Alloacidobacterium dinghuense: one gene and its partner. The protein of the gene in region 2 interacts with the protein of the main gene of each other region in a pairwise test. Links are inferred from orthologs where the notes say so. Each region holds a gene or a part of one and is shown on either strand. Other genes may lie near its edges.

Region 1 (3,580 bases), 2.4 Mb from region 2 along the record:
AATTTGCCCTTCGCATTCGACTGAGGGGCAGATCGTACTTGGAAGTGGGATATAATAGACTTGCGCTCGATTCCGAGTGGGTTTTTGTTACGCACGTAATGCCGTCCAAAGCACTGCCTGCTACACCTTCCCGTTTTCAGCGAATATCAACACAAAGGAATACCCCAAAAATGGAACAGGGTACAGTCAAGTGGTTTAACGATGCCAAGGGTTTTGGCTTTATTACACGCGAGAGCAACAACGAGGACGTTTTCGTTCATTTCTCCGCGATCAACGCGAATGGCTTCCGCAGCCTTCAGGAAGGTCAGCGCGTGCAGTTCAACGTCGTGCGCGGCGCCAAGGGCTTCCAGGCCGAGAACGTTCAGCCTGTTTAAGGCTATCGTCCAGAAATAAAGAAGCCCGGCTTTTGGCCGGGCTTTTGCTTTTTCATGTCTAGATGGCTAGTCCTGCCAACGACGAAAAATCAATGAGCCGTTGGTGCCACCGAAACCGAAGGAATTCGACAGGGCGACATCGACCTTCGCATCCTGCGGCTTATTGGGAACATAACTCAAATGGCAGTCGGGGTCCTGATTGTCGAGATTCGTTGTCGGCGGGACTTTCTGATCAAGCATCGCCATGATGGTGATGCCTGCTTCCAGACCGCCAGCGCCCCCCAGCAGGTGTCCAGTCATAGACTTCGTCGAACTGATCAGAACCTTGCCGCTGGTTGCATATTCGCCAAAGAGCTTCTCCATCGCAGCACTCTCCAGCACATCACCAACCGGTGTAGAAGTGGCATGCGCATTCACGTAATGGATTTCATCCGGCTGAATCCCGGCGCTCTTGATCGCGTTGTTCATGGCGCGATAGCAGCCTTCGCCCTCGGGAGCCATGCTCGTGATGTGATAGGCATCGGCACTCATGCCGTAGCCGATGATCTCGGCGACGATTTTCGCACCACGGGCCTGGGCAAATTCCAGATCTTCGAGGATCAGGATGCCTGCGCCTTCGCCAACGATAAAACCGTCGCGGTCTTTATCGAAAGGACGGCAAGCGTGCTCCGGATCGTCGTTGCGCGTGGAAAGCGCGCGCATGGCCGCGAAGCCGCCCACGCCCATCGGCGTAATGGCTGCTTCCGAACCACCGGCGATCATGGCGTCGGCGTCGCCGCGCTTGATGATGTGGTAGGCATCGCCAATCGAGTGCGCGCTAGTGGTGCAGGCCGTTGCGGTGGCCTCGTTCGGCCCCTTGGCGCCGTACTTGATACTCACCTGTCCAGCTGCGAGATTAATGATCGCGGCGGGGATGAAAAAGGGCGATATCTTGCGCGGGCCACCGTTCAGCATGGCACTGTGCTCGCGCTCGATGATGTCGAACCCACCGATGCCCGAGCCGATGTGCACGCCGACGCGATCAGCATTGTCGTCCGTGATCTTGAGGCCGGACATCTCGATCGCCTCCTGCGTAGCCGCAAGAGCAAAGTGGATGAAGCGCGCCATCTTGCGCGATTCCTTCTTGTCCACGAAGTCGAGTGGATCGAAGTTCTTCACCTCGGCTGCGAAAGTGACAGAGAAACCTGTCGTATCGAAACCGGTGATGGGAGCCATCCCGCTCTTGCCTGCCAGCAGATTCTTCCAGACCTCGGGCGTCGTGTTGCCTACTCCGCACATCAGGCCGATGCCCGTAACTACCACGCGCCGTTGCAAGACTACTTGCCGCCTTTCGCGTTCTTCTCGATATAGTCGATGGCGTCCTTCACCGTCTTGATCTTTTCGGCATCTTCGTCGGGAATCTCAAGATCGAAGGCTTCTTCGAATTGCATTACAAGCTCGACTACGTCGAGCGAATCGGCGCCAAGATCTTCCTGAAAAGATGCGCTGGGCGTCACTTCGGCTTCGTCGACCTGAAGCTGTTCGACGATGATCTGCTTTACTTTATCTTCCACTGCTGCCATGCGTTTCTCCTATCCATCGATACGGCACAAAATTCGTAAATCCTTTCGGATTGGTTGGACCTTGCTTAGACACACCACAAGCACACTCCGAAATTTCAAGTCTACTGAGGCCCTAAGATCGTGTAAAGCGCGAGGCCAGTGGGAAATAGCCAAGGTCTGTGCTTTGTTTGTGTTTCGGTGGCAGTATATTCGTTATGCTTCTTGCTGTAATTTTTACTGTAGTCACCCTTTTTGTGGGGGTGGCCGTCGGCTATTGGATTCGCAATCAGAGCGTTCGAGCCGAAATTTCTGCGGAGAAGCGGAGTAGCGAAAATCTGGCGACGCAGCTGGCTCAACGCGATACTTCGCTAACGCAGGCCCTCAAGGAGACTGGGGAGTTACGGGAGGCGAAAGCCCGGCTGGATGCGGAAATCACTCAGCTTGCCGAGTTGCGAAAATCGGTTCAACAATTCGAGACAGAGCGGCGAAGCGCCAATGAGCAAATTGCCAACCTGCGGGAACAGGTGGTGCGACTCTCGACGGAACTCGGGGGAGTGCAAACCACCGCTAACGAAAAACTTGAGTTTATGACTTCCGCGCGGAAAGAGCTGTCAAATCAATTCAAGGCTTTGGCAAGCGACATTCTGGACGAGAAGTCAAAGCGGTTTACAGAACAAAATCAGGAAAATATCGGGAATTTGTTGAACCCACTCAAAGAGAAGTTTGGCGAATTTCAAGAAAAAGTGGCCTCTCTCGAAAAGGACGGCATTAAAGGCCGCACAGAATTAAGAGAGCAGATCAATAACTTGACCACACTCAATGAACGGCTCTCGCAGGAAGCAAACAACCTAGTTCAAGCACTCAAAGGATCTTCAAAGACTCAAGGCGACTGGGGAGAACTTCTTCTGGAGCAACTACTGGAGGCCGCGGGCCTGCACAAAGGGCAGGAATATCGCGTTCAGGAGAGCTTCACGCGGGAGAACCAGACTCGCGCTCGTGTGGACGTGATTCTACATCTGCCCGAAGGACGTCATCTCATTATCGACTCGAAGGTCTCTCTAAATGACTACGACGACTATTGCAGAAGTGAAGAGGAGGCCGCACGCGAGTCGGCACTAAAGCGGCATTTGGCCTCAATGCGATCGCATATCAAAGAGCTGTCTCAGAGGGAATACCAGACACTCTATGGGCTCAACTCTATCGATTTCGTCATCATGTTTGTGCCCATTGAACCCGCTTTTATGCTTGCCATGGCAAGTGAAGGCAAGTTATGGCAAGAAGGCTGGGATAAGAATGTTTTGCTTGTCAGCCGGACGACTTTGCTTTTCGTCCTCCGTACAGTAGCTCATCTCTGGAGACAGGAGCAGCAAACACGCAATGTACAAGAAATTGTACGTCGCGGTGGGGAACTCTACGAAAAACTCGTTGCCTTCATCGCGGATTTGAGCAACGTCGGCAAGAAGCTTGACGCTGCTCGGGAAAGCTACGAGGAAGCGTTTAAGAAGCTCCACACTGGCCGGGGAAGTGTAATCTGGCGCGCAGAAAAGCTTCGCGATTTAGGTATTAGGCCGGCGAAAAGCATCCCGACGACCCTGGTGGAAGCAGCCCTTGTTACGCCTGAGGAGCTAACAGCCCCGCTTTTTGACGAGCCAGAAGACAACGGCA
Region 2 (3,529 bases):
CACGTGGGGTAATTCGAAATGCGTGCTGGCCGGTGACTGGCTCTATATGCAGGCCTTCCGTGTCGCTCTGGAAGAACGCAATTTCCGCGTGCTCGATCTACTCATCGGCCTGACGCAACAGATGGTCGAGGGCGAACTTCTACAAATGGAGACTCTGGGCCGTCCGGTCACCGAGCGGGAATATAACGACCTGATCTACCGCAAGACCGCCTGTCTCTTCGAAGTCTCAATGAGGCTGGGCTCAGTGCTCGCCAAGGTGAACGGTAAGACAGAAGCATCCATGGGCGAGTACGGCCATGCGCTCGGCCTAGCTTTCCAGATCGTCGATGACATACTGGATCTCACTGCAAGCGAAGAGGTCCTAGGCAAGCCCGTCGCCAGCGATCTGCGTGAGGGGAAGGCAACTCTTGCCGTCATCCACTCACTTGAGAACGGCACTCCTACCGATCGTGAAGCGATCCTTACCGTGCTTACGGACCAGAACTTCGAACGTGTAACACACAAAGAGATTCTTGCGATCCTCTCTCGTAACCAGTCCGTCGATTACGCAATGAACATCGCCTTCCGGCACGCGGAAAGAGCGCGCGCCGCGCTTGCTTCCCTGCCGGATTCAGACTTCAAGCGTGCGCTCCTCTGGGTACCGGATTTTGTCGTCGCCCGCGATAAGTAGCAATCAGTCACTTCCGCGCTACTGTGCTATTCTTTCGAGTTCATGTCTCAAGAACGCACAACTCCCATTCGGGTGCTCGTAGCAAAACCCGGCCTCGACGGCCATGATCGAGGTGCGAAGATCATCGCCCGCGCCTTACGTGACGCCGGAATGGAAGTCATCTATACGGGCCTGCGCCAAACCCCAGAAATGATCGTCAACGCGGCCATCCAAGAAGACGTCGATTGTGTCGGCCTCAGCATTTTATCTGGTGCTCACAACGCCATCGTGCCTCGCGTGACAGCATTGTTGAAAGAACGCGGCGCAGACGACGTTCTCGTCGTGCTCGGTGGAACCATCCCCGAGCAGGACGCCGAATTCCTAAGATCAAAGGGTGTAGCTGCCATCTTCGGACCAGGGACACCCCTCGAAACCACCATCAGCTTTATCCGCGAAAAGGTGAAGTCGTAACACCTGCGATGAGGGCAATCAGGACCACGTAGCCCACCAAACACCGTGACAGCCTGCGGACGTACCATCCCATGGGACTGAGATTAGAACGAAATGAATGCTATCGCAGTTGCTGGAGCTACTGCCGTTGGAAGGGATCTTTCTTCTGCTCGCGTGGAGGCGTTGGACGGCCCTCTTCGGCTCCGACGCTCTGCCGCGCTTCATTGTCATTCAGAGGCTGTAGGCCATCCGGCCCCGCTGCGGTGGGTGATCCCGGTACTGGCGGCTGTCCTGAAGCGGGGGCAGAAGCGGTGAGGTCAGGCTTGCCAGTCGTCGTTTCATCTGAGAGATATTGCCACGACGCATGCGCCTTGTTGGAACGTCCTGTTTCACAGCCGGTCACCAGTAACAGAGCAGCTGAGGTGAGAAGAATCGTGCGAGCGAACGTCATGCAATCCCTCCGCTGTCGATTCTAATGCAGAGATCGGATACACATAGTTCGTTTACCGCTGAGCGTGAAAAAAAATTCACGCTTATCACCGCAGCTGTGTACGCAAGGCCGTCGCATACTTGTCCGGTAACGTGCGCTTTTGCATCCGACCATCGACAACGACATGCGTTGTCTGGGCTTCAGCCAGAAGCTGAAATCCTTCGCTGCGCAAAAGACGATAGGCGAACTTGACCACTCCTGATCGCAACGCAACGATGCGGGTTTCAAGTATCAGCAACTCGTCATAGCGAGCCGGCGCCTTGTAACGGCAGGTGGCCTCGACGACGGGAAGATGGCAATCGTCCATCACTTCCATTTGTTTGTACTCAAACCCGAGTTCACGCAGACATTCGACGCGTCCCATTTCAAACCAGACAAAATAGTTGGCGTGGTAGACGACGCCCATCTGGTCGGTTTCTGCGTATCGTACACGCACTGTGATCGTTGAGGTTTGCTGCATGCAGATTTGAGTGTAAACAAGAAAAAAGCCCGCGCGGAGCAGGTTTCCACTCACTTTGCCGTCAAATTTACGGCTTCAGTTTTGAAAAGATGTTGAACTTCGACACGTCATTGAACATGACGAAGACAGCGAAGAGCACCAGCATCACAAACGCAACCTGGTAGATGCGCTCTTTAAATTGCTGGTTGAGATCGCGGCGGATGGTTCCCTCGATCAGCAGCAGCAAAATCATGCCGCCATCGAGAATCGGTATCGGCAGCAGGTTAAAGATGCCCAGGTTCAGGCTAATAAGGGCCATCAGCGTGATGATCGGCTGCCATCCGGGCATGGTGATCGCCTCGCCCGTATCACGCGCAATCCCGATCGGCCCGCTCAGTTGCTGCACATTCGAGCGCCGCGTCACGAGACGATGCAGCACGTCAAGAATATATCCAGAGTTATGCAGATTGAAGCTGATTGAACGGCTGACAGCCGCGGAAAGAGGGAGCTGTTCGACGCGGAAAGGTGGCAGGTTGGCCTTGAAACCCAGACGATAACCCATCTGTCCGGCGCCGTTGTCAGCCCAGGTTGGCTGTACATGCAGCGACTGAGGCTTTCCATCGCGATCGACATTGAGCGTTACCGGCTGGCCATTCTGCTGCTGCAGAAACGCCATCACCGCAGGCACTGAGTGCAGTGGCTGTCCGTTAATGGATTGGATAATGTCTCCCGCCTTCAACCCAGCCTTGTCCGCCGGGAAACCGGGCTCAACATCATGCACTTTTAGCGGATCAGTCTGATAGCGCGGAATGAGACCAAGGGACTCAATTTCGAAATCCTGCCCTTTGGTCGTATCGAGAAGGTAAAGATCGCTCGAAAATTGCTTAGTCTGGCCGTCTTCGTTTCGCTCGACGGTAAATGGAACCGTGGAATTGGCATCGAGCACCGACCGGATGCGCATTTTTTCCCATGTCGGGTTCTGATCTTTGTCGAACTTGATGATGCGATCGCCGGACTGCAATCCGGCATGAGCCGCCGCCGAATTCGGCGGAACAAAGTCAACAACCGCCGGACCGTAAAGATACTGCTCTACTTCGTTGTGCATCATGTAGTAGCCGGTCATCAGCACAAAAGCGAGGAGAAAGTTTGCAACCGGACCAGCTAGCCCGATGAGCACACGCTGCCAGCGAGGATGCGAAGCGAATTCCCCTGGATCCCCAGTGCGCTCTTCACCCGGATTCTCGCCCGCCATCTTGACGTAGCCGCCCAGGGGCAACAGGCTCAGACGGTAATCCGTGTCGCCGCGGCGGAAGCCAAAAAGCCGCGTGCCGAAGCCGACCGAAAATACTTCAACGCGAACACGGAAAAACTTTGCCACCGCAAAGTGGCCTAACTCATGCACGAGCACCATGATGCCGAGCACAACGAGCATGGAGAGAATAGCGGTTAGAGCGAAAGGCATGTCTTTGTCTAGAACCTATAAGCGGGCGTTAAGACCGTG

What was found. Proteins that work in one complex are often made in the same cells at the same time.
Region 1: the proteins of H7849_RS12600 (region 2) and acpP interact in binary tests that used the Escherichia coli proteins (3 or more experiments, as listed by UniProt). The link is inferred for Alloacidobacterium dinghuense from one-to-one orthologs.

Annotation. Positions count from the first base shown.
Region 1 is NZ_CP060394.1:5,452,805-5,456,384, reverse strand. Bases 314-3,046 are described here. They hold acpP (acyl carrier protein), read right to left. Parts: upstream 1,937-3,046; coding sequence 1,691-1,936; downstream 314-1,690. Other genes in these bases: H7849_RS22820 (DNA recombination protein RmuC), read left to right, coding at 2,470-3,046; fabF (beta-ketoacyl-ACP synthase II), read right to left, coding at 441-1,688; H7849_RS22835 (cold-shock protein), read left to right, coding at 314-374. In the rest of the region: more of H7849_RS22835, read left to right, coding at 171-313; more of H7849_RS22820, read left to right, coding at 3,047-3,580. UniProt on the Escherichia coli protein: Carrier of the growing fatty acid chain in fatty acid biosynthesis.
Region 2 is NZ_CP060394.1:3,066,549-3,070,077, forward strand. What follows is about bases 343-3,024. They hold H7849_RS12600 (acyl-CoA thioesterase), read right to left. Parts: upstream 2,050-3,024; coding sequence 1,636-2,049; downstream 343-1,635. Other genes in these bases: H7849_RS12585 (polyprenyl synthetase family protein), read left to right, coding at 343-670; H7849_RS12590 (cobalamin B12-binding domain-containing protein), read left to right, coding at 713-1,120; H7849_RS12595 (hypothetical protein), read right to left, coding at 1,239-1,550; rseP (RIP metalloprotease RseP), read right to left, coding at 2,117-3,024. Outside these bases: more of H7849_RS12585, read left to right, coding at 1-342; more of rseP, read right to left, coding at 3,025-3,490; H7849_RS12610 (1-deoxy-D-xylulose-5-phosphate reductoisomerase), read right to left, coding at 3,519-3,529.